Regions from separate parts of the Providencia rettgeri genome, predicted to be linked through region 1. Evidence: predicted binding sites of a transcription regulator. Region 1 holds the regulator's gene; each other region holds the start of a gene.
The links. The regulator CRP, encoded in region 1, controls carbon source genes, mostly activating them, when cyclic AMP is high. The targets are predictions, from matches to a motif close to ATGTGANNNNNNTCACAT.

Region 1 (7,612 bases):
TCAGTTGTTGTACTGATTTGGTATATTGAAACTTATCACCTACATGACTAAAATTATCATAATGTAATATCTTTTTTTCGAGTTCATAAATTTCATTTTTTAATATTTTAGCCTGATTAAATTGCGCTTTATCCTTACCTGAAAATGCTATTGGCAGATTTCTTTCGTTATTGACAGTCTCTGTATTTTGTTTGTTAGTCTTTTGTATTTCAGTGATCCTCTGTTGACTATAAAACTTAACACTGTATAAATCTTCTGCTCTGGGCTTCAGTTTATTCATAACGATTAAAGCTCGAATCTTACCTGTTGAGTTTATTTTATCAATAGATTCATAGAAAAAGTGTTTTAATTTGTTGATGCCAAAATCTTTAATTAAGTTTTTTCTATTTATATTTATTGATTCAGAATTAGGATTACTAATTTTCATGGCGGTATCTTCCTGTTTAACGCTTTTGGGTGAATTTTGTTCTATGATAATGCTACGCTTAAAGATATTTGATGGAGAAATAAACTCATCTTCATGATATTTATAAGGTAGCAAGATTTTTTCAACAGGTGGTGAATAAGGTAGATGGTCTAATTCGGGTTGTGCTCTTTCATGAAAGTATCGAGACTGAATAGCAAAATTTATTTTCTGATAATTTACGGTATTGAATGTTTTGATAGTATTTAAATTACAAATGACTGAAGGCGTTCGAGGGGGAATATTTTTATTACTAGATATGCTGGCTAAATGATTATTTTGTTTATTGTCTATTTTCATAACTAATAATCTCCGAGTAATGATTAGTTATCACTATCTTAGTTTGACAATTAGCTAGAAAATATAAAGAAACGATACTACTTGGATTGTTATGGGAAATATGATTATCACTAATCATTCATGTAAATAGCTTTATACCAATGATATAAAGCTATTCGAAAGAGTGCGCCTCACCAAGGGAGTGAGGCGAAAGGTTAATTATCGTGTGCCGTAAACAACAATGGTTTTACCATGTGCGGAGATTAAGTTTTGATCTTCCAGCATTTTTAAAATACGGCCGACAGTTTCACGGGAACAACCAACGATTTGACCAATTTCCTGACGGGTGATTTTAATTTGCATCCCATCTGGATGTGTCATGGCATCAGGTTGTTTAGCGAGATTCAGTAACGTTTGAGCGATACGACCTGTAACGTCTAAGAAAGCGAGGTTACCCACTTTTTCTGACGTTGTTTGCAGGCGGCTTGCCATTTGCGCAGAGAGACGCATTAAGATATCAGGATTAACCTGAATCAATTGACGGAATTTCTTGTAAGAAATTTCAGCAACTTCGCAGGCGATTTTTGCTCTAACCCACGCAGTACGTTCTTGCCCTTCTTCAAATAATCCAAGCTCACCAATGAAATCCCCCTGATTCAGGTAGGAGAGGATCATTTCTTTGCCTTCTTCATCTTTGATTAAAACAGCCACTGAACCTTTAACTATGTAGTAAAGGGTTTCTGCTTTCTCACCCTGATGGATCAGTGTGCTCTTGGATGGATACTTATGAATATGGCAGTGTGACAAAAACCATTCAAGAGTAGGGTCTGTTTGTGGCTTGCCGAGAACCATTAGCGTTATCCTCTGTATGTTATTGCAGCCATCCGGAAAAAGCGTACCAGAAAGGCTGGCTTTAAAGTCACTAGCTTAGCATATTAATTTGTCTTATATACCCTAAATAATAAGAATAGCAACATTATATCAATCGCTTTTCATGGTTAGGGTGAACAAATTGATATCAACACTATAATATAATCAAATGCAACGTTGAGTTTTGATCTTAATCCTATCAACTAAGTATTGTTTGTAGCATATCCAATACAGAAAGTCTCTCCTGTATCGCTTCAGCAGAATAAAGCTGATATAACATTTATTATATCTATGGAACAATGTAGCCTTTAAATCGATTTCATTTCAAGGGGAATAAAATGGAAGCAAGAGTTAAATGGGTAGAAGGCCTCTCTTTTTTAGGTGAGTCAGCATCAGGTCATCAAGTGATGATGGACGGTAATGCTGGAGATAAAGCACCAAGCCCAATGGAGATGGTACTAATGGCTGCGGGCGGTTGCAGCGCCATCGACGTGGTATCTATCTTACAAAAAGGTCGTAATGATATTACCGACTGCGAAGTGAAATTAACCTCTCAGCGCCGTGAAGAAGCACCACGTTATTTCGTTAAAATTCATCTGCATTTTATTGTAACAGGAAATGAATTAACGGATAAAGCCGTTGAACGTGCAGTGCAACTTTCGGCTGAAAAATATTGTTCAGTGGCGTTAATGCTAGAAAAAACCGTTGAAGTGTCACATAGCTTTGAAATAAAAAACCAAAAATAAGTTTAATTGTTGTTGTTATATTTGATAAATAAGATGCTTACCTTAATTAATGATAAGCATCTTTTATAATAATCAAAAAATTTAGCTGTGCTTTCGACTAATTAATTTTTCGACTATTGGCGTCATAATTAACTCCATCGCTAAACCTAATTTCCCACCGGGTACGACAATCGTATTCATTGCTGAGATGAAAGAGCCAGATATCATTGATAGTAGATAGGGGAAATCGATCTGTTCTAGCCCACGAAAGCGAATAACAATAAAACTTTCATCTTGTGAAGGAATGGCTTTCGCTGAAAAGGGGTTTGAAGTATCTACCGTGGGGACGCGTTGGAAGTTAATATGCGTACGGGAAAATTGTGGCGTGATATAGTTAATGTAATCGCCCATCGAGCGCACGACTGAGTCCATCACAGCTTCTCGAGAGTGCCCGCGTTCTGTCGTATCGCGGATCAGTTTTTGTATCCACTCCAAATTTACGATAGGTACAACGCCAACTAATAAATCAACATGTTGGGCAACATTGTGTTCGGGGGTTACTATCCCACCGTGTAAACCTTCATAAAATAGCACATCGGTTTTTTCAGGCAGTGCTTCCCAAGGCGTGAATGTCCCCGGTTGTAAACCATAAGGCACCGCTTCATCGTAGGTATGTAGGTATTTTCGCGATTTTCCACAGCCAGTTTTAGCATAATCAACCAGCGTTTGTTCAAGTAGCGCAAAGTCATTGGCTTCTGGACCAAAGTAGCTAATGTGCCGTCCTTGTTCTCTCGCTTTGCGGATCGCCATATCCATTTCAGGGCGCGTATAACGGTGGAAACTATCGCCCTCTAGCGTGGCAGATTGGATATTTAATTGGTGAAATATTTTACGGAATGCTTGGCTGGTAGAGGTTGTGCCGGCACCGCTTGAACCAGTGATGGCAATAATCGGATGTTTTTTGGACATAGCGGACTCCCTGTGTTGCGCTTATGGCCACTATTTTAGCAACAGCGAGCGAAGCGGGTTAGCGGGCTTTAGGCATGAAATTAACCGATTCATGCAATTGTGACCAGACTAGCACAATTTCGCCAGAAACTAACTGCCGTTTCACATCGTTTACTTTCTCTTGCAGGCTTTTTTCTTGGGCACCGTAGTCGGTGCCTTCGCGTAACACATAGCTTTCTATCAGATTTTCCAATGTTTCAGGCGCAAGTTCTCGCCAAGGAATAATCATTTTTGTTCCTTATTTAAATAAGGGGTTAGCCATTGTGGAATTCGGGTTTCTAGCCACATTTTGGGTTTTCTTAACGAGCCACTGACAAAGCCCACATGGCCACCGTGTTCAGTCATTTGGTACTCTACATTTTTAGGCAGATGTGATAAATCAGGGACCACTTCAGGTGCCATAAAAGGATCATCTTTCGCATGAATGATTAACGTAGGTTTGGTGATATAGGCTAGCTTAGGAAGCGCACTGCATTTTTGATAATAGTCCGTTGCATCATCAAAGCCATGAATACGGGCGGTGATAACATCATCAAACTCACGAATGCGTTTAAGTTGTTTTAGTTGTAACAAATTTAATGGCAGTGAACCGGGGTAGCGCACCAGTTTGCGAGTCGCATTACGCTTTAAGCCATTCAATAAATAGCGTTGATAAAATTGGGAGATCCCTTTTTCCATACGTAATGAACAAGCTTCTAACATTAATGGCGCTGATACCACCACGCCTGCATCTACATCGGCATTTTGCCCACTTTCAGCTAAGTAACAGGCTAACATATTGCCGCCGAGGGAATAACCTACAGCCGCCGTTGGTGCTTCACCAAACGTGTGTTTTAGCCAGCGTAGGAAATAGCGTGCATCATTAGTTTCACCTGAATGATAGATGCGCTGCTGGCGATTCGGTTCGCCGCTACAACCACGAAAATGCATGATCACACCTAACCAGCCCTGGTTCTGTGCGCTTTCTAACATGCCGTGAGCATAGGGGCTTTTAAAATTGCCTTCTAACCCATGAAAAATAACTAAACGCGGCTTGTGTGCTGCGAGCTCAGGTTTTTCGCTCCAAGCGAGATCGATAAAATCGCCATCAGGCAATTCAAGTCTCTGCCAAAAAGGTTTAATTTTCGGTGTCCTGCGAAAAATTCTTGGCAACAACGTTTGGAGGTGTGGATTCTTAGCCCAACTTATCGGACGAAAGTTTTCTGACATAGCCTTATTTTATTTAATGGGGACTCTTGTGAGTCACATAACATACTGTTATTTTTTTGTGATGCAAGTAAACAAATTTGAGTTTGAGGATTAAAGTATAAATGACACTAGGGCTGATTTTTTCACTTTTTACATTTCTATTCATTGCAGCAGTCACACCCGGCCCTAACAACATGTTGCTGACCTCAAGCGCAGCAAATTATGGCTTTCGTCGCACAATCGCATTATGTCTAGGGATTATGCTAGGTATGCAATCCATACTTTACCTATCTGCATTTGGTATTGCTGCGCTTTTACTGCTATATCCTGCGATCCATATTGTCTTAAAAATTGCAGGAAGCCTTTATTTATTGTGGCTTGCATGGAAAACCGCCACAGCAAATTATGCCCCACTTAAGGCAAATAGCGAAGTGGCAAAAAGTGTGACTTGGTATCAAGGTGGTTTATTGCAATTTTTAAACCCAAAAGCATGGATGATGGGGTTAGGTGCAGTGGGGGGATTTAGCTTACCTGGTGAGTTATTTACTCAGTCTATTATAGTGATGAGCATCGCTTTTGTGGTTGTCAATTTGGTTGCGGGGCTTATCTGGATGGGGTTTGGTTCATTAATTAGCTTATTTTTACGCAGTCGCCAAGCTTGGTTTATTTTTAACTGGGTTATGGGGAGCTTAACAGCTTTATGCGTCCCTCTGATTTGGCTAGAGTGATGAGGTTGTTACCAAGAAGCTAATAGGAGCTAGGGGCTGTTTGTCTTTGCTGCTGATTTTTACCGCTAAAAAAGGTTAAGAAAAAATCTAAAAAATAGCCAAATGTATTTGTCGTGCTGACTGAATAATACAAAGTGGGAAAAAACATGCTGTTATCCCACTTTGTTAACAACCTCAAAGCAGCCAACAGGCTACTTTTGGGCATGGAGTACGATTAACTTAAATCCACACCTTTACTTCCAAACAGGTATGTAAAGAGGAAGCCGCACACATACGAAACCAGTACGCCCCCGATGTACACCGCCATCCCTGCAAGGACACCTTGTCCAGAGGTCATTAATGGAATAGCAATGAGTCCTGACGGGCCAAACACCGTATTTAAACCGACGGGTAAACCCATCCATGCGACGGCACCGATAAAGAATCCGCCAGCCGCACCACCAAAGCAGGCGGTGATGAATGGTTTGACGCGAGGCAGCGTAACGCCATAAATTAATGGCTCGCCGATGCCTAAGAAGCCGGGGAACAGCGCCCCGCCAATTTGCCCTCGTGTCACAGAGCCTTTTTTTGCTTTCACATATAAAGCGAGTGCGGCACCCACTTGGCCTGCACCTGCCATCGCCAGTATCGGAAATAACGAGTTAAACCCTTGTGCGTCCACTAAAGCGACATAAACAGGGATAAACCCTTGATGAACACCAAACATGACTGCAATTAAGAATAGCCCAGCCAAGATAGCGGTTCCAATTGGGTTACCGTTTAAGTGCATAAATAACCACGACATTCCGTCAAACAGCCAAACACCAATTGGCATGATAAAGATAAAGGTTGCTGCACCTACAATTAACAGAGTAATGGTTGAGGTTAAAATAATATCAAGGCTGGATGGAATAATTTTGCGAACGTGTTTCTCAACCCACGCACCAAAAATACAGGCGATTAAAATCCCAATAATATTACCGCGAGGATCGATGTGCCAACCAAAGAAGTTCGACATCCCCGAATAGAAGCCTTTTGTTGCTTCTGGGTCATAGCCTAAAATAAACAAGGCGGCAATAATTGCGCCGTTAACGCCGCTTCCCCCAAAGGCTTTTTGGGCATTATAGCCAATTAAAAGTCCCATAAAGGTAAATAATCCTTTACCAAATACGGCTAGGTAGGCAATAGCGCTTTTTAGCCAGCCCAACTGTTGGGAATCTGGTGGGAACAGGTTTTCATTGGTGACTAGCAACCCGAGCAATGAGGCGATCCCCATCAATAGACCCGCCCCAATAAATCCAGGAATTAATGGGGTAAATATCGTGGCAAATTTTGATAGAAAACGGTGTACTGCACTGGTTTGTTTCTTTTTCAGTTGTTGCTTATTGGCAGACGCAATTTCGTTAAGATTTTGAGTTTGATGAGGTGTTACATCGGTATCATCTTCTCCATCTTCTAATATCTTGTTCATTAAGTCGGCGGCGGTTTGGGCTTTACCGGGGCCGAGAACAATTTGCAGTTGTTCGTCACTCTCGATAACACCGAGCACGCCAGCAATTTGTTTGAGTGCGGCTTTATCGACCAGTTGGTCATTGTTGAGTGTGAGTCGTAAGCGGGTCATGCAGTTGCCCGCTAACTTAATATTGCGACGACCTCCGACCTGTTGCAGGATCTGCTGCATCATTTCTGTTGTTATTTTAGCCATACTATTTTTCTCATTAAAATCCGCTTATTAGGCGGAGGATGCCATATTGAGTGCTGTACGAATAAAACCGTTATTGTTTGAGAGCAGTTGACGCGCATCATCGGCATTCAAACCGGATAACACCATCAAAATGGCGGTCTTACAGTGTCTATTACATTGTTGAAGTGCCGCTTCTGCGGTGGTTCGGTCGCAGTCTGTTGCCTCCATGACAATTTTAGTTTGTCTTTCAATTAACTTGGCATTAGTGGCTTCAACATCGACCATTAAGTTGCCAAATACCTTACCGATGCGGATCATTGCACCGGTGGTGATCATATTTAGGACTAATTTTTGGGCTGTTCCTGCTTTCATTCGTGAAGAGCCGGTGACCACTTCTGGACCGACAACAGGGGTGATGGCGATATCTGCCGCATTAGCAATCGGGCTGTTAGGATTACAGCTAATGGCTGCGGTGGCTGCACCGATGGCGTTTGCATAAGCTAAAGCACCTAACACATAGGGAGTACGACCACTTGCCGCGATGCCAACAAGCACATCTTTTTCATTGAACTGGATATTTTTCAGATCTTGCTCACCGAGTTCGGGTTTATCTTCTGCGTTTTCAACCGCACGGAAAATCGCTTGGTGCCCGCCAGCAATAAGACCAACAACTTGCTCATGAGGTGTG
Region 2 (7,612 bases), 1.1 Mb from region 1:
AATACATTGTTAGACGGTGCGTTAGCCGCAGGTTTAAATGATATTAATTCCGTGCAGTTTGGCGTGGTGAACCCAGAGCAGTATCGCGATGCGGCGCGCACCCAAGCTATCAAAAATGCAACCGAGCAAGCTAATGTGCTTGCAAAAGGGTTTAATGCTCAATTAGGTCCTGTGTATAGCATTAATTATAATGCACCTGCTGCGGTGCCGTATCCAGTGGCGGCAAGAGCCTATGGGGGTAAGATGAAATCGGCCGTTCAAGATCTCAATATTGATGAGACCTATGAACAGCAGAGTATTGATTTTAATGACCAAGTTGACGTGGTTTTTGAGCTAAAACGCTAATCGTTAATTGCGATATCATCTTCTTGTTTTAACATCTGGCGTCCTGTTTTTAATAGGGCGTCAGTCACTTTTCTCATTGTCCGGCTTTCTGGCGCAAAACGGTGCCAGTACAGCATGCGTCGTTGGCATAATCCTGGCGTTAAATCGACTAATTCACGATTTTCTAACTCTTGAGCAATTTGTAAGTGTGGGATCATACAACAGGTAGATCCTTGTTTAGCTAATTGCACAAAGGCCTCTGATGAATTAACGATATGACAAGGAACACTGCCCGGTGATAAGTCAAAGTTTTGCTGCACAAACGCTTGGTGCATATCATCCAAGTGGTCAAATGCCACTGCAGGTGCCTTCAATAAGGAAGAGCGAGTGACGCCATTAGGGAAATACTTGGCAGCGAAATCAGGCGAAGCAACAAAGATATAATCTAATGCGCCCAACTTATCGACTAGGCAGCCCGGTAAAGCCTGTGGCTGGATACTGATTGCGCCGACAACTTCACCGCGTCTTAGACGTTCTTGGGTGCGTGTCTCGTCTTCCACTTGGATATTCAATCGGATAGGACTATTGCCTAACACAGGATTGAGCGCCGGGAGGAACCAGGTTGCTAAACTGTCGGCGTTGACCGCAAGGGAAAGCAACAATGGGGTAGAGCCTGTATTTTCGTCTCCGAGCCATTGTTCTTCCAACAATTCAACTTGATGAAGCAGTGCTAACAGCTTTTGGCCTTGTTCGGTCGGCTTTGGCGGGACGGTTCGTACCAGCAAAGGTTGGCCAAATAAGTTTTCTAGCTGTTTTATCCGTTGTGAAACAGCGGATTGTGTAATGCATAGCTTCTGAGCTGCACGCTCAAAGCCGCGTTCGCGGATAACGGCATCCAGTGCTTGTAATGCGCGATAATCGGGGCGCTTCATCAAAAAGTCTCCTTGTTGTTATTCTGCTAAGCACTATGCCATATTTTTATTGATAACACCTGCAATTATTGCGGGCACTCGACAAATCGCAAGAAGTCACGCACAAATGCACAGAACAACACTGCAACTTATTGCTTGCTCGGTATATACTAATAGAAGATTAGGTCTCAATTAAATAGCAAAAGGCATAAGCATGACGCAGGATGAATTAAAAAAAGCGGTGGGTTGGGCTGCACTTGAGTACGTTAAGCCGGGCACGATTGTCGGTGTCGGAACTGGGTCGACCGCATCGCACTTTATTGATGCATTAGCCACAATAAAAGGGCAAATTGAAGGTGCCGTTTCTAGCTCCGAAGCTTCTACGCAAAAACTCAAATCATTGGGTATTCCTGTTTTTGATTGTAATGAAGTGGATTCATTAGATGTGTATGTTGATGGCGCAGACGAAGTTGACCACCATATGAACATGATCAAAGGAGGTGGTGCTGCGTTAACTCGTGAAAAAATTGTCTCTGCGATTGCCAAAACGTTTGTCTGCATCGTTGACCAATCAAAACTTGTCGATGTATTAGGTAAGTTCCCCTTGCCTGTTGAAGTGATCCCAATGGCCCGTAGCTATGTGGCGCGTGAATTGGTGAAACTGGGAGGGACTCCTGAATATCGCCAAAACGTGGTCACTGATAACGGCAACGTGATTTTAGATGTTCACAATTTAACGATTGTTGATCCGGTGGCATTAGAAAACACTATCAACGGTATCGCTGGGGTTGTGACTGTTGGTCTATTTGCCAACCGTGGTGCTGATATTGTCCTGATGGGCACAACGGATGCAGGTGTCAAAACGATTAAATTGCCATCGTAGTGACTGACGATGAATTGATTTGTTTAGTCTATAAGCCAGCAAGCGATTTAGCTGCTGGCTTTTTTTATCCGATGCGCCTTATCTCCCCGTTCTTCTGAGCTGCACAGGGCAGAATCAATGCTCGGACTGGAGGCAGCGATCACGAAACAGTTTTATAAATATCATTAATTTAAAATTTATTTCATTTTTTTTAATATCCCGTTATTTTGGTGATATATCTCACATTAATATGCATTGTGCAGGAAAAATCCTTATTTTGTGTTACTGCTCCTGATTTTCTGCCATTTAACTTCTTTTTCTTCGCGCTTTTTAGCATCTTTTAAGCAAACGGTTGTATTGATACTGCGCAGAATTTTGCTATGTTGGTATACGCTTTTCATACTTCAAGGTAGATGAATGTGCTGGTATGAATATGCCTTGAATTATGTTGAGAAAAGTTATTAGTCAAACAAGCAAATTCATCTGTCACAAATTAAAAACGTTCACGATAGGGTAGGGAAATGGTTAAGGTATCTTTGCAAAAAGACAAAATTAAATTTTTACTGCTAGAAGGTGTTCACCAAAGCGCGGTCGATAACCTAAAAGCCGCGGGTTACACCAATATTGAATATCATAAAAGTGCATTATCCGATGAAGAATTAAAACAAGCGATTAAAGATGCGCGTTTTGTGGGTATTCGTTCCCGTACTCATTTAACTGAAGAAATTTTTGCTGCGGCAGAAAAATTAGTGGCCGTGGGATGTTTCTGTATCGGAACCAACCAAGTGGATCTGGATGCCGCTGCAAAACGCGGTATCCCTGTCTTTAACGCACCTTTCTCAAATACCCGTTCTGTTGCTGAAATGGTATTAGGTCAGTTATTACTGCTATTACGTCGTATACCTGAAGCCAATATGCAAGCACACCGTGGCATTTGGGAAAAACAAGCGAAAGGCTGTTTTGAAGCGCGCGGTAAACGCCTTGGTATTGTTGGATATGGTCATATCGGTACTCAGCTGGGGATCTTGGCGGAAGGTATTGGTATGAATGTTTTCTTCTATGATATTGAAAACAAACTGCCTTTAGGTAATGCAACGCAAGTTCGTTCTTTGACTGAGCTGCTTAATATGAGTGATGTCGTCAGCCTGCATGTGCCAGAAACAGCCAGCACGAAAAATATGTTTGGCAAAGCGCAGTTTGACCGCATGAAACCAGGCTCTATTTTTATCAACGCGTCGCGTGGTACTGTGGTGGAGATCCCTGCATTGGCTGCGGCGCTGGAAAGCAAGCATTTATCGGGGGCAGCGGTTGACGTCTTCCCAAGTGAACCTGCGGCAAATAATGATCCAAATGATCCTTTTGTTTCTGAGCTGATTAAATTCGATAATGTGATTTTAACGCCTCACATTGGTGGCTCTACTGAAGAAGCCCAAGAAAACATAGGATTAGAAGTTGCAAGTAAACTGGCAAAATATTCAGATAACGGTTCAACGCTTTCTGCGGTTAACTTCCCGGAAGTTTCTTTGCCTGTACATACTGAAGACACTAACCGCTTCTTGCATATCCATGAAAATCGCCCAGGTATTTTGAATAGCATCAACCAAGTGTTTACTGAAAGCAATATTAACGTGGTTGGTCAATATTTGCGGACATCGGGTAATGTTGGTTACGTCGTCATTGATGTCATGATGCAGACACCAAATCAAACAGATGAAGCGTTACAAAAACTCAAAGATCTGCCAGGTACTATTCGTGCACGCCTGTTGTTCTAATTTTGCCTAACACGTTTTATTTTTGATGATATGGCGCAGGTATTGCTTACCAGCGCCATATTTTTTTCGGAGTAATAATTTCGGGTAATGGGATATCCCAATGCGCGGCGGGCAGTTGCTCAACAAGTTGGCAATCATGAGCTAGCCCTATTGGATAAAAACCCCGTTGTTGCCAATTCGCCAATGTCCTATCGTAAAAGCCTCCCCCCATACCTAGGCGTTGTCCATAGCTATCAAATGCCACTAATGGGATTAACATTACATCAAGTTGCTCTGGCGGCAGGACATCACGTACATCTAATGGGGGCTCTGCAATGTTAAAGCGATTGTTGACCAGTTGTGTATCTGGGCGATAGTGAAGAAAAAGTAAGTGATGGGCACTAACAGGGTGCAAAACAGGTAGATAAACCTGTTTATTTTGTTGCCATAAAGCATCAATAAGTGGCTGCGTATTGATTTCACCATCGAACGATAAGAAGAGGGCGATGTTTTTTGCCTGCACAATTTTAGGATGTTGCAAGGCATTGACCTTAGCCTGTTCAGCGGCTATGTGTTGTTGTTCAGGTGTTAACTGACGGCGAGCTTGCCGAATTGCTTGGCGGATATGTTGGCGTTGTGCGGAGTGTGTGTCTTGCATATAAATAACCTACATTAAACGGCGATAGGAAATAGCAATATTTAAAGCAGTATATCGCAAGCTTAGAGATAGTGTTGGTTAATAATCGGGTTTCAAAGATTTAATTGATTGAAATACAGCGAGATAAATATAGGGGGTCTCCAAGATGCCGTTGTAGACTGTAACCCTTGAACCCTTGGTTCAAGGTGAACGCAGTTTAGCAACCTTTAGGCTTCCTGAACGGATCAGGCATGCTCACCAGCGCAATAACCACATTCTATTTAGTTGAAATATCGGCTCAGGGGACTCGCCCACTCACGCGCATCTCAGAGAAATTTGGTTTGAGAACTTATTGTTACTCAGTGATTTCATTGTACGAAACTAGATTTAAAATGCAACCCTAATTTTGTATATTTTTTTCTACTAGTGTTTGATTAATAAGCAGATTTACTCTAAGGGCAATACTTGTCTCTCAGTGATCTTAACCTGATCGTGCAACGCTTGTTCAATTGTATGTTGCAACATTTTTATCTTCTCTTCCATATTATAAGCATAATCCCGCGTTTTTGTCTTTTCTTGTGCTAATTCGTGACAGACGTTCAATGCTACGATAAAAATAAGTTGTTCCATATTAGTCACGCCGCTTCTATCTTTCAGATTTTGCAAGCGTTGTTCTAACTCTTTAGCCGACTCAAGAAGGGCCTCTTTTTGTTCTGATGGGCAATTAACACGCATTGAACGGCCAAAAATTTGAATGTCGACAGGTTGTGCGGACATGAAACCTCCATACTGAATAATATTCGCCATAAATAGGGTCGTATTTGGCGCAATTAATAGATAAGACAAAAGCATACTGGTTAGCGGCTACCCTTGATGGTAGCATATCACGAATCATAAGCTAACATGACGAATTCAGATGTCTATACAAAAAACTTTACCAAACTATGAAACACTGGACAAACTACTACAACAGCACTCAATCGCACTTACTGCGGCGGAAATCCATGGTTTAATAACCGGGCTAATCTGTGGTGGGAGCCGTGAGCATGGCTGGCAAACCCTCGTTCACGACCTTGCTAACGATGGTTTAGCATTTCCACAAACAGTTGCTCAACCGCTGCGTGAGCTGTTCGATGTTACCTTTGAAGCCCTTGATGACAGCGAATTTGCTTTTACTATGTTATTTCCTGATGAAGACGCTTCGATATTTGACCATGCTGATGCACTTGCTGGTTGGGTTAACCATTTTTTACTTGGTATTGGTGTGACACAGCCTAACTTGGCAGATAAAAAAGAAATCAGCGAAGTGATTACAGATTTGCGCAATATTGGGATGCTTGGTTACGATGAAGATGAAGACCAAGAAGAACTCGAGCAGGCGCTAGAAGAAGTGGTTGAGTATGTGAGAGTGGCTGTACAATTATGTTATATCGCGTTGGTAGAGCCGAAAAAAGGCCCAACTGCCGTTGAGAATAACAAGCCGATCCTCCACTAATTGCGACTCGCTTGTTATTTAGCACAAGTGACTTTGGTTTACCGATAGGTAAAGTGAAGTTATTTTCAGTTGGTTTTAATCAGTGTTAAATCATTATCGTCGCACATATTGCTGTTCGCAGTATGTTAGCAACCTAATAATTCAGATGATAAGGCAAAAACGGTATGAATAAACAGGAATTTATTGTTCGTCGCAACGCATTATTAGCTCAAATGCAAGCAGGGAGTGCGGCAATTATTTTTTCTGCCCCCCCTGCGCAGCGTAATGCTGATTGCGAATACCCGTATCGTCAACACAGTGATTTTCTGTATTTGACGGGGTTTAGTGAGCCAGAAGCGGTATTAGTGCTGATTAAAAGCGACGAAAGACATAGTCATACCGTTCTTTTTAACCGTGTTCGTGATTTAACTGCTGAAATCTGGTTTGGTCGCCGCTTGGGGCAAGACGCTGCACCAGAAAAACTGGGTATTGATAAAGCATTACCTTTTAATGAGATTGAAGAGCAACTTTATCAATTATTTAATGGATTGGATGTGATTTACCATGCTCAGGGTGAGTTTGCTTATGCTGATAAGCTGGTGTTTGATGCGCTAGAAACTTTACGTAAAGGCAGTCGTCGAAATCTCCGTGCGCCACAAACGATGATCGATTGGCGTCCAATTGTGCATGAAATGCGTCTGTTCAAATCTGAGGCAGAGCTGAATGCGATGCGCGAGGCGGGGCGTATTTCTGCGTTAGCCCATATTCGTGCCATGGAAACCTGCCGTCCAAATATGTATGAATATCAACTCTGTGGTGAATTAGAACATGAGTTTACTCGTCATGGGGCGCGTTTTCCTTCTTATAACTCTATCGTTGGTAGTGGCGAAAATGCCTGTATTTTGCATTACACCGAAAATGAATGCCAAATGAAAGACGGCGAGTTGGTGTTAATTGATGCGGGAGCGGAGTTTGACGGCTATGCAGGGGACATCACCCGCACTTTCCCCGTAAATGGTAAATTTAGTCAAGCGCAACGTGAAGTTTATGCTATTGTCCTCAAAGCGTTAGAGACAGCACTCTCACTATATCGTCCCGGTACTAGCATCCCTGAAGTGACGCGCGAAGTTGTGCGGATTAAAACGCAAGGATTAGTGGAGCTTGGAATTTTACAAGGCGATGTCGATCAATTGATCGAAAACAAAGCATATCAAGCCTTCTTTATGCATGGTTTAAGTCATTGGTTAGGGTTAGATGTACATGACGTTGGTTTCTATGGCGCAGATCGTGACCGTAAGTTAGAAGTTGGAATGGTGTTAACCGTTGAACCCGGCTTATATATCGCGCCTGATGCAGACGTACCACCACAATATCGGGGTATCGGCATTCGTATTGAAGACGATATTGTGATCACTGAAGATGGTAATGAAAACTTAACGGACTTAGTCGTCAAAGATCCTGATGAAATTGAAGCCCTAATGGCCGCAGCAAAACAGCGTTTAGGGTCGATGTGTTAACAGTAAAAGGTTAATCATAAAAAGGTAATAAACAACCCATGAATGTGATCATCGTGGGTGGAGGAATGGCAGGGGCGACACTTGCACTGGCCATTTCTTCACTTAGCCAAGGAAAATTATCGGTTTCACTAATCGA
Region 3 (7,612 bases), 1.7 Mb from region 1:
GAAATCAGCCATATTGCTAATGGCGATATGGTTACAATGACCTTGCTGCAAGGTGTTGTAAACACCTTCGTCATCTTTATTTCTCGTATTATTGCCCAATTAGCAGCTGGCTTTATGTCAAATAATGATAACGAAAGCGAAAGTAGTAACGGTAATCCGATGGTTTACTTTGCGGTTTCCATGGTATTGGAAATTGTGTTTGGTATCTTAGCGAGCATTATTACCATGTGGTTCTCTCGCTATCGTGAGTTCCATGCTGATGCAGGTTCGGCAAAATTAGTTGGGCGTGAAAAAATGATCGCAGCCCTGCAAAGATTGAAAACCAGTTATGAGCCGCAAGAGGAAGGGCGTTTGATGGCATTTTGCATCAATGGCCGTGGTAAGGCATTTAGTGAATTATTCCTATCACATCCACCGTTAGACAAACGCATTGAAGCGCTTCGCTCCGGTGAATATTTAAAATAGTACAAAAGGCCACTTCTAATGAAGTGGCTTTTTTAATGTATATTAATAGGAATAAAAAAAATGAAACTTTCAAATAGTGTTAGCGGTGCCTTGAGAACTTTCGCTTATTTTATGACCAGTGGTAGCCACTACATGCTCAATGGTATTGATTATGTTGAATTATGTGCAGATGATCCTAGTTTAGTCGAGCAAGTGTATGCCATTTTAATCAATACATTAGAACTTGATGAAAATGGCGATGTTATTAACTTCACATACGCCCAAAAACGCGCGACTGACTATATTCGTTGGTATGATGATCACTCTTATGTCGTTGATCCACCCTATGAGGATTGGGAAATTGCGCTACATAGTATTCCAACAAGCTAAATCCAAATTAAGGGTTTATAAAAAAGCCTATAGGACACAGCTAGCCTTATAAGTAAAAAATATCTATTTATTTAATAATGCATCTTCAACATAGATATCCATAATAAGCTATATTAATTCTAGTGATAGCGTATTTCGCTAGGAGATATGTAGGCTTTGATGGTCAATTTTTATTTGAATTACAGCGATTTTAGGCAAGGGGAGAGGTTCCCCGCTTAGTGAAATCGACAAGTGCCCCTAACATCAAACGGGTAATGTGCTTTGATGGAACTCGCAGAACAGCGTTTAGAGACAATATCTGATTCACGTCGTCGTCAGTCAACATGACGGAGCCATTCATCCATTTATTGGGTTGTTTTTTGGCCGTTTTTAACGGTAAAAATCAGCAACCAAGATAAACAGACCCTAGTGTTTAATTTTCAAAAGGATAGCCATATGGACGTACTGGTTAAAACAATGCTTTTCGGTAATTCATTTCAAACAGTCGCTAACCCCGCACGACTTGTCCCCATTAAATTTGAAATTTACCAATCAGACCAAGGGTTTTACCATCGAATTTATAAAGAAGTGGGGATGTCTGGGGCAAATTTAGGACAGGTATTTCGTGTGTGGGCATTTGAAGAACAAACAAGTTGGGATAAGCAAACGAAGAATACAACACTTGATGAATATGTGAGTTATTGCAAGAGCTTGTATACGCAAGCAGAACAATAAATAAGATAAAAAAAACCCCCTTCATAGGGTTTGAAGGGGGAGCTAAATGAATAAAGAATGGTTTAATTCGTTAATAAAGATAGATGATTTCGGTAACAAAAACTTAGTTATTTGTGCAGTTAATCCATTCTTTGCTATTTTTATGCTTTAAATAGCATTTATCGCTAAATAATCTATTGGCGATAACCAGTTTTAATTTGTTCTAAGATACTGGTATAGGTTTCTGCTTGTTTTTGGTCTTCCATTTGAGCAACTTCGCGTTGCATTTTGATCAAAATCTTACCTGCATCAGCTTGACCAATAGCTTTAAGCATATGGGTGACCAAATTTTTTAAGCATGTTACTTCATCGGCAAGTGCGTTGACATCAGGTTCAGTAGGAAAATGGGTTTTCATTAAATCAATCCTTTAAGAAAAAAGTAATTTTATCAAAAGTAATTTTATCGATTGTAGCATAGAAAAAATAATATGTGCTTTCAGATAAATAAGATGTATGTAATCAGAAAATAAAGCAGCTAAATAAGCATCTATTAGTTGAATTTTTCAGCATGAGCTTAGCTGAATTTTGCAGCATTATATTTTTGATAGAGGGCTAACAGTAAGTACAACTCTTTTTTGTTCATGATCAACACCGAGAGCAAGCTTTAAAATAGCCAAATAGTTGTGATACAATTCACATAATTCGGTGAGTAGCGCAATAAAACACCGTTTAATCGTTCAGTTTAGTTCTAAACAAATATTTTCCTATGTGCCATCGTCATAAATCGGCAATCGATTTGTGTAATTAGCTTATGGAAAACTGAAGGCAAAATAAATAATGACACAAGTATCGAGAAAAACCGCTTGGATCCGCGTTTTAGCGTTAGCGGTTGCTGCATTTGTTTTTAATACAACAGAGTTTGTCCCTGTTGCATTATTAAGTGATATTGCAGCCAGTTTTGACATGACGGTGGCGCATACAGGATTGATGATCACCATATATGCGTGGGTGGTGGCGTTAATGTCGTTACCGTTAATGTTATTAACCAGTAAAATCGAACGCCGTAAGCTACTGGGCTTCTTATTTGTTATTTTTATTATTAGCCATATTGTTTCAGGTTTTGCGTGGAACTTTAACATGTTAATAGTGGGGCGTGTTGGTGTTGCTTTATCTCATGCGGTGTTTTGGTCGATCACGGCATCATTAGCTATTCGTGTGGCGCCAGCGGGTAAAAAAGCACAAGCGTTAGGTTTGCTGGCAACGGGGACGGCGTTAGCCACTGTTTTAGGTTTGCCAATCGGTCGTATCATCGGGCAGTTTTTAGGCTGGCGAGTGACGTTCTTGGGTATTGGTGTCGTGGCATTACTCACTATGATTGCGCTGCTTCGCTTCTTACCGCGCTTACCAAGTGAACATTCTGGTTCGTTGAAAAGTCTTCCCGTGATATTTAAACGTCCTGCGTTAGTGGGCATGTTTGCACTTACCGTGTTAGTGGTAACCGCACACTTTGCTGCATATAGCTATATTGAGCCATTTGTCCGTGATGTGGCGCATCAAAGTCAAAACTTTGCTACGGTATTACTGTTGATTTTTGGCGCATCAGGGATCATCGGTAGTGTCATTTTTAGTCGCTATAGCACTAAGCTCTCCTTAATATTCTTACCCTCAGCGATAGCTTTAATGACGCTGTGCCTGCTATTGCTGTTACCTATGGGGGCAAATGCATGGTCACTGGTTCTATTGTCGATATTCTGGGGAATTGCGATGATGTGCATTGGCCTAGGGATGCAGGTCAAAGTGATTGATTTAGCACCGGATGCCACAGACTTGGCCATGGCTATCTTCTCTGGGATCTTTAATATCGGGATCGGCGGTGGCGCATTACTGGGTAATCAAGTGATTGTACATCTGGGGATGACGCAAATTGGTTATGTAGGGGGGGCGATTGGTGCAATATCCCTTGTCTGGTGTCTCTATTTGTTTAGGCGTTATAGCCAAATCTTAAGTGATAAGCAGGTCCTTGCTGCACAACATTAACAATCTAGCTTGATGTAATATTAAAATAAGCTCTGTACCGCTTTTAACGGCTACAGAGTTTTTTCTGTTTTCTGTGCTATTTGTTTCTTTTAATACAACACTAAGGATCACCGATGAAAGGTCTAAGTTTTCTCTTAATGTCTATTCTTGCCGAAGTCATTGCAACAACCACACTAAAAGCCTCTGAGGGGTTTAGCCGTTTTTGGCCGTCATTAATTGTGATTATTGGCTATGGCGTCTCTTTCTGGGGGTTATCACAGGTCGTGAAAGTGATGCCATTAGGGATTGCTTATGCCATCTGGTCTGGCTTAGGAATTGTGCTTGTTTCGGTCGCTGCAATTTTTATTTATAACCAAAAACTCGATTTACCTGCAATTATTGGTATGCTATTAATTATAGTTGGTGTTTTAGTAATCAATTTATTTTCAAAAAGTAGCGCACATTAGTGCAAGGGATGACAACGGTTTAACGGGAGATAAAGCGCATGGGGCGTAAGGTCAGTCAGTTATTAAAATCGGTGATGGCAGTGGTGGTTGCCGGAATAATGTCAGTGATGTTATCGGCTTGTGGAAACTCAGAAGTGAATAAAACCGTTGATAATTCTGCAACTCAATATGCGAAGCAAGTGGTTAATTTGGGCCCAGGCGCTCAAGAAGCTTGCGTTTCAGCAGGGGGATTACCTGCATTAACGTTTGAGCTGAATGGCGATAAAACTGCGGTCTGCCAATTTGCAAATGGCAAACGTTGCGCTGCAAATGTGATCCAAAGTGGTGCTTGTATTTAATCTTTATTCAAGCTTTACAAAAGAAAGCCCCCTTTAATTGGGGGCTTTGAGGTTGTTGACAAAGTGGGATAAAAGCGTGGTTTTTCCCACTTTGTGTTATCAGCCGAAAATCAATATATTGATTTTCCTTATTTTTTCAAAACCTATCCAACCTGCTGGCAAACCTAATCGGTTTGTCAGCAGTCTGAAAGCCCCCTTTAATTGGGGGCTTTTTACATGTTTCAGTTCAGATATGACTAACGTGATTTTTTACTAGGGAAAAATTGACTAATGAGTACAATAACCGCAACTAAAATATAAGCTGCAAAAATACCAATTAACCACTGCGGCATATCAAGACCGATAAATACCCACTGCCTTACAGCGCAGTCACCCGTTGCTTCAAACATGGCAGGAACCCACTCTTGCAGAGGTAGCCAGTCAGGGAAGTTGACAAAGAAATCGCAAGAAGCAAATGGTGAAGGATAAAGTTGCAGCATGGTGTGTTCCCATGCGAGGCTTAAACCACGCCAAGCGGCGTAAATCCAGATAACAATCGCAACCCAGCGAACGATAACATTCCGTGGTGCGATGGCACCAATTAAGCCTGCGAACATCACGCCTAACAATGCAACACGCTCATAAATACACATTACACAGGGTTGTAATTTCATGACATGTTGAAAATACAGTGCGGCACACTCTAACATAAAGGCGGTAAAGGCCATTAATAGCCACGCGCCTCGTCCTTGTGAGCAGTAGTTAAAAAATCGAAACATACGTGAGATATCCTAATTGAGTGATGCGCACATTTTGCCCCTATCTGACTGATAAAAAAAGCGCTTAAAGCAAAATAAATACCGTTTCTAGTTAGGTTTTACCAAACATTACAATCAGGCGCTAGGAAAAACGCCTGATTGATATTACACATCATCACTACCCAAAAGATATTAAACCAATGGCGCCCATCCAATGTGTTATTGGCACCAACCAATACTCAATGCCTAATAAGCCAACAATGGTCATGACAATGGTATAAGGAAGAGCCATCCATACCATTCGACCATAAGATAAACGAATTAATGGGGAGAGGGCTGAGGTTAATAAAAATAAAAATGCGGCTTGTCCATTAGGTGTTGCCACCGATGGGAGGTTTGTCCCTGTGTTGATGGCTACGGCTAAGAATTGGTATTGTTCCGCTGAAATAAGCCCTTCATTTGCGGCCTTCATGGCTTCTGTAATGTACACTGTACCGACAAAAACATTGTCTGATACGGCAGATAGCAAGCCATTAAACAGATAAAATAAGGACAGTTGAGAGGACTCGGATGATTGTAATACGAACTGAATAAACGGTGTGAATAGCTGTTGGTCAATAATAACAGCAACGATGCTGAAAAATACGGTTAATAATGCGGTGAAAGGGAGGGCTTCTTCGAACGCTTTACCCAGTGCATGTTCGTCAGTGATGCCACAAAATGCAGTCGTTAACACAATCACGGATAAACCGATAAGCCCGACTTCGGCAAAATGGAATGCTAAAGCGACAATAAGCCATATGCCAATTAAGCCTTGCACCCACAATTGTGCTTGTTCCCTTTTTGTCCGTTTGGCACTCATTTTTTTATCGTGGTCGGTTAAAATTTGGCGCACACTAGTTGGTAGTTCTGCCCCATAACCAAAGAGTTTGAATCTTTCAACTAAAAAACAAACGACTAACCCACAGAGGAAAACTGGGATAGTGACAGGTGCCATGCGAATATAAAAAGTAATAAAATCCCAATCAACGTGTTTGGCGATGATTAAATTTTGGGGTTCACCGACCATGGTCATTACACCACCCAAGGCCGTACCAATCCCAGCATGCATCATTAAACTACGTAAAAACGCGCGAAATTGCTCCAAGGTTTGTTTTTGTTCGCTGCTATTGATGAATTTATCATTTTGCAGGTCAATATCACTGTGTTGATTTGATGCATATTGGTGATAAATAGAATAGAAACCAATTGAAACGCTGATCACGACAGCAATGACGGTTAAAGCATCTAAAAAAGCAGATAGAAACGCACTTGCTAAGCAAAAAGCTAATGACAGAATTCGTTTAGAACGGACGTTTATCAGTAATTTGGTAAATACAAATAACAAAAGCTGCTTCATAAAATAGATACCAGCTACCATGAAGATCAGCAGTAAAACGACTTCAAGATTGTTACTGATTTCATGGGAAATCTGCGCAGGGCTTGTCATACCAATGAGCACGGCCTCGATTGCGAGTAGGCCACCGGGTTGTAATGGATAGCATTTTAATGCCATTGCTAATGTGAATATAAATTCAATCACTAATAGCCATCCAGCAATAAACGGGCTGGCAAAATAGAAAACAATAGGGTTAATGATGAGAAAAGTAATTATCGCAAGCTTGTACCAATCAGGTGAATTCCCAAGAAAGTTTTTCAAAAATGCACTTTTTAAACTAAAATCCATTATGATCCGTTATCCTCTTATTGGATGTCATGTGACATCACATACTACTCTTATCTTTTACGGATTTTAAGTCTATTTGCTAATTGATACTGTATGAATTATATGGGAATTCTATGATTTGCTAACTATATCAGAGGACGACAATCTGGTATGATTTCCCCAATATCCGTTTAAAAGGTTTGGAATAATAAAAATATGGTTATTAAAGCTCAAAGCCCGGCAGGTTTTGCGGAAGAGTATATTATTGAAAGTATATGGAACAACCGTTTTCCACCAGGTTCAATCTTGCCTGCTGAGCGCGAACTTTCTGAGTTAATTGGTGTGACCCGCACCACATTGCGTGAAGTATTACAGCGGCTAGCTCGTGATGGTTGGTTAACCATACAGCATGGTAAACCGACTAAGGTGAATAACTATTGGGAGACATCAGGCTTAAATATTTTAGAAACATTAGCTCGATTAGATCACGATAGGGTTCCACAACTTATTGATAATTTACTGGCAGTACGAACAAATATTGCCTCGATTTTTATCCGAACGGCATTTCGGAATAACCCAGAAAAGTCCTTAGAAGTGTTAGCGGGCAGAGAAAAAGTCGAAGATAACTCAGATGCATTTAGTGATTTGGATTACAATATTTTTCGCGGCTTAGCTTTTGCATCAGGAAACCCCATTTATGGTTTAATTATCAATGGGTTAAAGGGGTTGTATACCCGTGTTGGGCGATACTATTTTTCGAATCCAGAGGCAAGGCGCTTAGCATTAAGCTTTTATCAGCAGTTAAGTCACCTGTGCCGTGAA
Region 4 (7,612 bases), 1.6 Mb from region 1:
CGCATAACAGTAGGTTGACCACGGTCGAGATCTTCACGCAAAGAAATATGCAGCGGTACTTGACCTAACAGTTTCGTGTTATATTTCTCTGCTAATTTTTCTGCACCACCCGTGCCGAAAATAGGTTCGACATGACCACAGTTACTGCAAATGTGTGCGCTCATATTTTCAACTACGCCTAAAACTGGCACATTCACTTTCTTAAACATCACAATACCTTTCATCGCATCAACCAAGGCAATATCTTGTGGCGTTGTGACGACAATTGCCCCTGTTACAGGGATATTTTGTGACAGTGTTAATTGGATATCCCCGGTTCCCGGTGGCATATCGATAACTAAATAGTCCAAATCAGGCCATAAGGTATCTTGCAGCATTTGCATTAGTGCCTTACTGGCCATTGGGCCACGCCATACCATCGCGTTATCGTCAGTGACTAAATAACCGATTGAGTTAGTTGCTAAGCCATACGCCATAATAGGTGCCATATGCTGACCATCTGGGGACGTTGGACGCTCTAACGTTGTACCTAACATATTTGGGATAGACGGGCCATAAATATCCGCATCAAGGATACCGACTTTCGCCCCTTCTTGTGCCAGTGCTAATGCTAAGTTTACAGATGTACTGGATTTACCTACCCCACCTTTACCCGAGCTCACTGCAAGAATATTGCGCACCCCATTAATGCCCGGTAAATCGTTCGCACGTTTTAGTGTCGTTACATTATGACGTAGCTTCCACTCGACAGCGTGAGCGCCTGTGAGTTGTTTTAACTCTGCTGTTTTTTCACTAATCAACGTTTGGAAAGGCCCTTTCCAAACAAATGGCATAACTAATTCGATGTGCAGCACATTATCCAACATAGCACAATGATGTAACGCTTTGATAGAAATCAGATTACGTTGCAGTGTTGGGTGTGTAAATGAAGCCAAAACTTTGGAGACTTGTTCAGTCAGCAGTTCTGGTTTGTTCTGCTCGGGGGATTTATCGTTCATCCCGGCTCCTTTATTTATATTTTTGAACTATAGATATCCTATATCACTCGATAAGCTACCTGAGATTAAATGGATATACTTTGACTGAGGTTAATCATAACAGAGAACACAAAAAATAGTGACGATATCGAAGCGTTATTCTTCATGACTGATTTTTACAGCACAGATAGATCAAAAATAGCGTATTAATACAATTCACTAGATTCAATTTATTGAAATAATTTAAAATATTGCAATACGACAGCCCTTTGGTTTCGATTAATACACATAAAAACTCACCATCAAAAAAATCAGCTCCTAGCCGTAAAAATCAGCAGCAAAGATAAACAGCCCTAGCACGCAAAAGCCTCGAACAGGCAAAAATTTCTTTTTCCAACAAATTTCCAATTAATCCTTTATACCCCTAGCAGCGATGGTTTTGATCGGTTAACATCAAAGACCCTTTTCAAATAATGGAAGTCAGAAAGTTACTATGTCTCAAGTCGCGAATAAATTACTGGTAACCTGTGCGTTACCCTATGCTAACGGTTCAATCCATCTTGGTCATATCCTGGAACACATTCAGGCTGATATTTGGGTCCGTTATCAGCGAATGCGCGGCAAAGAGGTTCATTTTATCTGTGCCGATGACGCGCACGGAACGCCTATCATGCTTAAAGCACAGCAACTCGGTGTGACACCTGAAGCCATGATTGCCGAAGTGAACCAAGAGCATCAGAACGATTTTGCTGGTTTTGCTATTAGTTATGATAATTATCACTCTACACACAGTGAAGAAAATAAAGAGTTATCAGAACTGATTTATGGAAAACTGAAAAATAACGGTTTTATTAAAAATCGCACAATTTCTCAGCTTTTCGACCCAGAAAAAGGCATGTTCTTACCAGATCGCTTCGTTAAAGGCACCTGCCCGAAATGTAAAGCAGAAGACCAATACGGTGATAACTGTGAAGTGTGTAGCGCAACCTACAGCCCAACAGAGTTAATCAATCCACGATCGGTCATCTCTGGTGCAACGCCTGTGATGCGTGATTCAGAACACTTTTTCTTTGATTTACCTGCATTTAGCGACATGTTACAAGCATGGACTCGCTCGGGTGCGCTACAAGAACAAGTTGCCAACAAAATGCAAGAATGGTTCGAATCAGGTTTACAACAGTGGGATATTACCCGCGATGCACCGTATTTCGGTTTTGAAATTCCTGATGCGCCGGGCAAATATTTCTACGTTTGGTTGGATGCCCCAATTGGTTACATGGGGTCATTTAAAAACTTGTGTAGCAAACGTGATGATCTGAATTTTGATGAATTCTGGAATAAGGACTCAAAAACAGACCTTTACCACTTTATCGGTAAAGATATCGTCTATTTTCACAGCCTGTTCTGGCCTGCCATGTTAGAAGGTAGCCAATACCGTAAACCAACTAATCTGTTTGTTCACGGTTATGTTACGGTTAATGGTGCAAAAATGTCTAAATCTCGCGGCACATTTATTACTGCACGTTCGTATTTAGACCATTTGGATGCAGACTGCTTACGTTATTATTATGCGGCGAAATTATCTTCCCGTATTGATGATATTGATTTGAACCTTGAAGACTTTGTTCAGCGCGTAAATAGCGACATCGTGAATAAAGTGGTTAACTTAGCGTCACGTAACGCAGGTTTTATCGCTAAACGCTTTGGCGGTAAATTGTCGGCAAACTTAGCTGAGCCTGACTTATATCAACAGTTTATCGATGCTGCCAAAGTGATCGGTGAAGACTATAACAATCGAGAGTACAATAAAGCTATCCGTGAAATCATGGCATTAGCTGATATTGCTAACCGCTACGTTGATGAGAAAGCCCCTTGGGTCGTGGCTAAGCAGGAAGGTAAAGACCAAGAGTTGCAAGATATTTGCTCAATGGGTATCAACCTATTCCGCATACTGATGACGTACCTGAAACCTGTTTTGCCGGGCCTAACCAAACGCGCCGAAACCTTTTTAAATACTGAACTGTCTTGGGATGAGATTAACACACCATTACTTGACCACAGTGTTGCACCGTTCAAGGCTCTGTTTAACCGCATTGAAATGGCGAAAGTCGATGCGATGGTTGAAGCATCAAAAGAAAGCATCAAGCCAATCCAGCAAGTGACTGGTCCTCTTGCTGACGACCCAATTCAAGATACAATCACCTTTGATGATTTTGCAAAAATTGATCTGCGAATTGCATTAATCAAACAGGCTGACTTTGTCGAGGGTTCCGATAAGCTTCTGAAATTGCAATTGGATATTGGTGGAGAGACTCGCCAAGTGTTTTCTGGCATTCGCTCTGCATACCCGGATCCAAAAGCTTTAGAAGGTCGTTTAACGGTGATGGTGGCTAATCTCGCACCACGTAAAATGCGTTTCGGCGTATCCGAAGGCATGGTGATGGCTGCGGGCCCTGGTGGTAAAGATATTTATCTGCTTAGCCCTGATAGTGGGGCACAGCCAGGTATGCAAGTTAAGTAACACTGATTTGTTATAGAGCCTTTTTAGCCTGTGAAAGTGGAGAGCAAAACTCTCCACTGAGGTTCTTAACTAAGTGGGATAAAAGCGTGGCTTTTCCCACTTTGTGTTATCAGCCGAAAATCAATATATTGATTTTCCTTATTTTTTTAAAACCTATCCAACCTGCTGGCAAACCTAATCGGTTTGCCAGCAGTCTGAGTGGAGAGCAAAGCTCTCCACTTTTTTATTGCCTTTTTATTGTGATCGGTAGCACAATAAAAGCGTTAATTGTATGATGAATAGATGTTAAGCTACGAGGCAACGCTCATGTCATTTAAACAGGTGCTGATAACGGGGTGGCAGTACTTGCGAGCTTTCGCAATACTTTACTTCTGCCTGATAGTCGGAAACCTTATCTCTACCCTACTTCCTTTTGCCATTCCTGGCAGTATTGTCGGCATGTTAATTTTATTTGCATTGCTAGCGCTGCAAATTATCCCTGCTCACTGGGCACAACCCGGATGCAGTATTTTACTGAAAAATATGACCATTCTGTTTGTGCCTATCGGTGTAGGTATCATGAATTATTATGACTTACTGAGTCAGCAGTTGATCCCAATTGTGGTTTCCTGCGTTGTCAGTACCTTAATTGTGATGATTGTTGTCGCCATCAGCTCCAACTATATTCACAAAGAACGCCCTGTCGTGGGGGCTAAACCTGATGAAGTTTCCCTTCCTCCTGAGGATCCTCTTTCTTCGGTGATTAATAATGATAAAACTAAGGGGAAAGATTAATGTTAACGCATATTTGGTGGTCATTACCGCTAACCATTGTGGTTTTTTACCTTGCTCGCAAATTATCTGTAAAATTTAAGCTGCCAATATTAAACCCCTTATTAATGACTATTGCTGTGCTTATTGCCATATTGGTGATGACTAATACACCCTATGAACATTACTTCGCAGGAAGTAAAATTCTGAACGATTTACTGCAACCCGCAGTTGTGGCATTGGCCTTCCCACTGTATGAACAAATGCACCAAATCCGAGCCCAATGGAAGTCCCTATTTAGTATCTGCTTTGCAGGTAGCATAGTCGCCATGTTCAGCGGCGCAGCAATGGCATTCTGGTTAGGGGCAACACCCGATATCGCCGCCTCTGTATTGCCGAAATCCGTCACAACACCGATAGCGATGGCAGTGGCTGATTCAATTGGAGGGATCCCTGCGATTAGCGCTGCTTGCGTCTTGTTTGTGGGTATTTTAGGTGCCATGTTTGGGCACAGTTTATTTGATGTTTTACGTGTTCGTACCCATGCTTCTCGTGGTCTTGCAATGGGAACAGCTTCCCACGCATTAGGCACCGCGCGTTGTGCTGAAGTGAACTATATTGAAGGCGCATATAGCTCGCTCGCATTAATGACCTGTGGAGTGATCACCTCGTTAAGTGCCCCATTTATATTTCCTATCATTTTACATCTTTTTAGCTAATCTTATTAGTTAACTATCCGATTAAATCTGATAAGTAAGAGTGCGCAATTTCTCTTACTTATCACTCGACGGAAAAACATGAGATATATCTCTCATTTAAAGAATTTGTTTCACATGTTTCATTTGATTTAGTGATGTGAATCACATATTGATATATGCTTTATTGAATAGAATAAAAACAATTAAATAGGGAGGGTAACTCATGCATTCACGATTTAAGGCCGCTTGGGCCGAGCTTCCAGAGAAGCTACAATCTGTACTTAGACCTATCATTGATAAATCTGATTTCCCGGGAATGCTAACGGCAGAGCAAGTGCAACATATTAAAGCACAAAGTGGCGTTAGCGACTCTGAACTCGCCTTCTCATTACTCCCTTTTGCAGCAGCCTATGCCGTTACGCCCATTTCCCATTTCCATGTCGGTGCAATCGCTTGCGGTGCGAGTGGTAATTTATATTTCGGCGCCAATATGGAGTTTAGCCATGTCTCAATGGGGCAAGTGATCCACGCTGAGCAATGTGCGATTACCCATTCTTGGATGAAGGGTGAAAAACAAATTATCTCAATCACTGTGAATTACACACCCTGTGGTCACTGCCGCCAATTTATGAATGAATTACGTGAAGGCGGAAAGATTATGGTGCATTTGCCGGGTCGTCAGCCCGCGGTATTACACCACTATTTACCTGATTCATTTGGCCCTGCCGATTTAAACATTGAGACGCTATTACTTGATTCTGTTCAGCATGGTTATAACAACCAAAGTCGTGATCGGTTGTTAAGTGCGGCTATTGACGCAGCTAATCAATCCCATGCCCCTTATAGCGAATCGCATTCAGGTATTGCTGTGCAGCTCAAAGATGGTTCATTGTTTACGGGTCGCTACGCTGAAAATGCCGCATTTAACCCAAGTTTGCCGCCACTGCAAGCTGCGTTAATTATGATCAACCTTGCTGGTAAAGATATTCATGCGATTGAGCAAGCTAAGTTGGTAGAAAAGCAAGATGCAATAGTGAAACAGTGGTGTACTACTGAAAATACATTACGGGCATTGGGTTGCCAGAATATTGAATTAGCTTATTTGGATTAATTTTATATTATTTAAAAATAACGGTTATTACTAATAATATGAATATAAGGCAATAACCGTTTATTGTAACAAGTTATCATAGTACATATTTATCTTTTATTATTATCAATTTTAGTTAAAACTAAAAGATGCCCCAGAAGAATAACCACTATAACTAAACTCCGGTACACTCGGCATTGAAGGCATTGAATATCTATCATCAAATGAACTCATTGAATTATCCATTGATGACATACTATCTCTTAGATTATCAATCATACAATCGTACTGTTCCACATCAGGCTTATAATTAATCGATGGCGAATCAAATAGTCCCGTTTCAGGCAATATATAATCTGGTTTTTCAAGATAATACTCTGAAAGAGGATTTTTATGTTCAAATTCAGTTTGCCCTCGCCAATCAGTTTGTACAGAAAATCGGCTATTATCGCCAGATGGAAAATCCCAGAATGAGAACCTGTTAGTTCCCCTATCGATTAGTGGGTTACCGGTTTCATATGTTAACCCTTTAATGTAGTCTATATCCGCATACACTTTAGGTGAGTCAAAAAAATCATAGGTATTTTTTAAGCTAATGATTCCACTGTCATAGACATTGTCTATATCTGCAACCCTTCGTAGCCAACGGTGTATTTGAGGCTGCTTACTAGCAGGTGCATCATACATACTCTCAACCATCGTATTTAAGATCCCCAAACTTAATTCAGCTTCTTTTTCTGTATTTCCTACCGCATCTAGCGATTTTTCCCAATAAAACTCTCGCGTTTCTTTATCTGGAAGCACATCGAAAAAAGGTTGCAAAGTCCAGGTTTCCGCTGGCAGTCCATATCTGTTAAAAACATCTTCATGAAATACCATTGCTTCTTCATGATTTATATCTCCGTTTATTTCTGTTTCGCCATCTTTAAATCGACTTTTGAGTGTTTCTATATAACCATAAGCCATATCCATCCTTATTTTATTAAGAGTATTAATATTAAATTCTAGTCCATTTTCTTCCATTACTTCTTCTAAATAGTTTAATGCAAAAGCACCTGAAAATGAGTCCTCTTTTACCACACTATTTGCTAATGCTGCATAACGATCTCCTTTGACTTCTAAATATGTATACATTATCTCTGGGTTATTGGTCATATTCAATATTCTAGAAGCCATAGATATATCCTTTCTATTTAACTTCATATTTCCTTGTCTTTTACTTTCTCTATCCATATATTATTCCTATTTTTTCATATGTTGTTCGATAAAATTCCTTATCCTATTTTTTCATATGTTGTTCGATAAAATTCCTTATCCTATTTTTCATTTCATTCCAAATAATTAATTCTTCTACATTGAGCTTAACCTCTATTTTTATTTTATATTCAGGAACTAAAAAAAAACCATTACATCTACTATATTTTTTCTTAGGAATCACCCAAATACATCTAAAAAAGTCTGTTATTTCATCGTTATCTATCCTCCAATAATATCCAAACTTATCATTTTCAGGATCACTATATTTAGTTAGTTTTTTTAATTTAACCTCACTAAAATACAACCCTAGTTTTTCATC

Region 2: serA (phosphoglycerate dehydrogenase) is a predicted target of CRP. The motif match lies at 2,326-2,343, and genes of this name have one in related genera.
Region 3: AB6N04_RS06145 (sugar transporter) is a predicted target of CRP. The motif match lies at 2,209-2,226, and genes of this name have one in related genera.
Region 4: cdd (cytidine deaminase) is a predicted target of CRP. The motif match lies at 5,046-5,063, and genes of this name have one in related genera.

The regions. Positions count from the first base shown of each region.
Region 1 covers NZ_CP163512.1:3,961,657-3,969,268, forward strand. Annotated here, with positions in the region: gene AB6N04_RS18185 (hypothetical protein) at 1-763, opposite strand, end outside; gene crp (cAMP-activated global transcriptional regulator CRP) at 962-1,594, opposite strand; gene AB6N04_RS18195 (OsmC family protein) at 1,951-2,358, shown strand; gene AB6N04_RS18200 (phosphoribulokinase) at 2,440-3,306, opposite strand; gene AB6N04_RS18205 (YheU family protein) at 3,365-3,574, opposite strand; gene AB6N04_RS18210 (hydrolase) at 3,571-4,554, opposite strand; gene AB6N04_RS18215 (LysE family translocator) at 4,656-5,261, shown strand; gene murP (PTS N-acetylmuramic acid transporter subunit IIBC) at 5,476-6,945, opposite strand; gene murQ (N-acetylmuramic acid 6-phosphate etherase) at 6,973-7,612, opposite strand, start outside.
Region 2 covers NZ_CP163512.1:693,462-701,073, forward strand. Annotated here, with positions in the region: gene AB6N04_RS03050 (oxidative stress defense protein) at 1-345, shown strand, start outside; gene AB6N04_RS03055 (LysR family transcriptional regulator ArgP) at 342-1,256, opposite strand; gene rpiA (ribose-5-phosphate isomerase RpiA) at 1,450-2,118, shown strand; gene serA (phosphoglycerate dehydrogenase) at 2,619-3,869, shown strand; gene AB6N04_RS03070 (5-formyltetrahydrofolate cyclo-ligase) at 3,916-4,506, opposite strand; RNA gene ssrS (6S RNA) at 4,640-4,821, opposite strand; gene zapA (cell division protein ZapA) at 4,933-5,262, opposite strand; gene AB6N04_RS03085 (YecA family protein) at 5,402-5,980, shown strand; gene pepP (Xaa-Pro aminopeptidase) at 6,145-7,476, shown strand; gene ubiH (2-octaprenyl-6-methoxyphenyl hydroxylase) at 7,515-7,612, shown strand, end outside.
Region 3 covers NZ_CP163512.1:1,359,021-1,366,632, forward strand. Annotated here, with positions in the region: gene htpX (protease HtpX) at 1-465, shown strand, start outside; gene AB6N04_RS06130 (hypothetical protein) at 526-834, shown strand; gene AB6N04_RS06135 (hypothetical protein) at 1,270-1,548, shown strand; gene AB6N04_RS06140 (DUF2594 family protein) at 1,722-1,943, opposite strand; gene AB6N04_RS06145 (sugar transporter) at 2,365-3,564, shown strand; gene AB6N04_RS06150 (multidrug efflux SMR transporter) at 3,678-4,010, shown strand; gene AB6N04_RS06155 (DUF333 domain-containing protein) at 4,049-4,348, shown strand; gene dsbB (disulfide bond formation protein DsbB) at 4,585-5,106, opposite strand; gene nhaB (sodium/proton antiporter NhaB) at 5,264-6,811, opposite strand; gene fadR (fatty acid metabolism transcriptional regulator FadR) at 7,007-7,612, shown strand, end outside.
Region 4 covers NZ_CP163512.1:2,355,696-2,363,307, forward strand. Annotated here, with positions in the region: gene apbC (iron-sulfur cluster carrier protein ApbC) at 1-998, opposite strand, end outside; gene metG (methionine--tRNA ligase) at 1,471-3,498, shown strand; gene AB6N04_RS10645 (CidA/LrgA family protein) at 3,805-4,272, shown strand; gene AB6N04_RS10650 (CidB/LrgB family autolysis modulator) at 4,272-4,967, shown strand; gene cdd (cytidine deaminase) at 5,170-6,057, shown strand; gene AB6N04_RS10660 (serine protease) at 6,169-7,269, opposite strand; gene AB6N04_RS10665 (hypothetical protein) at 7,316-7,612, opposite strand, start outside.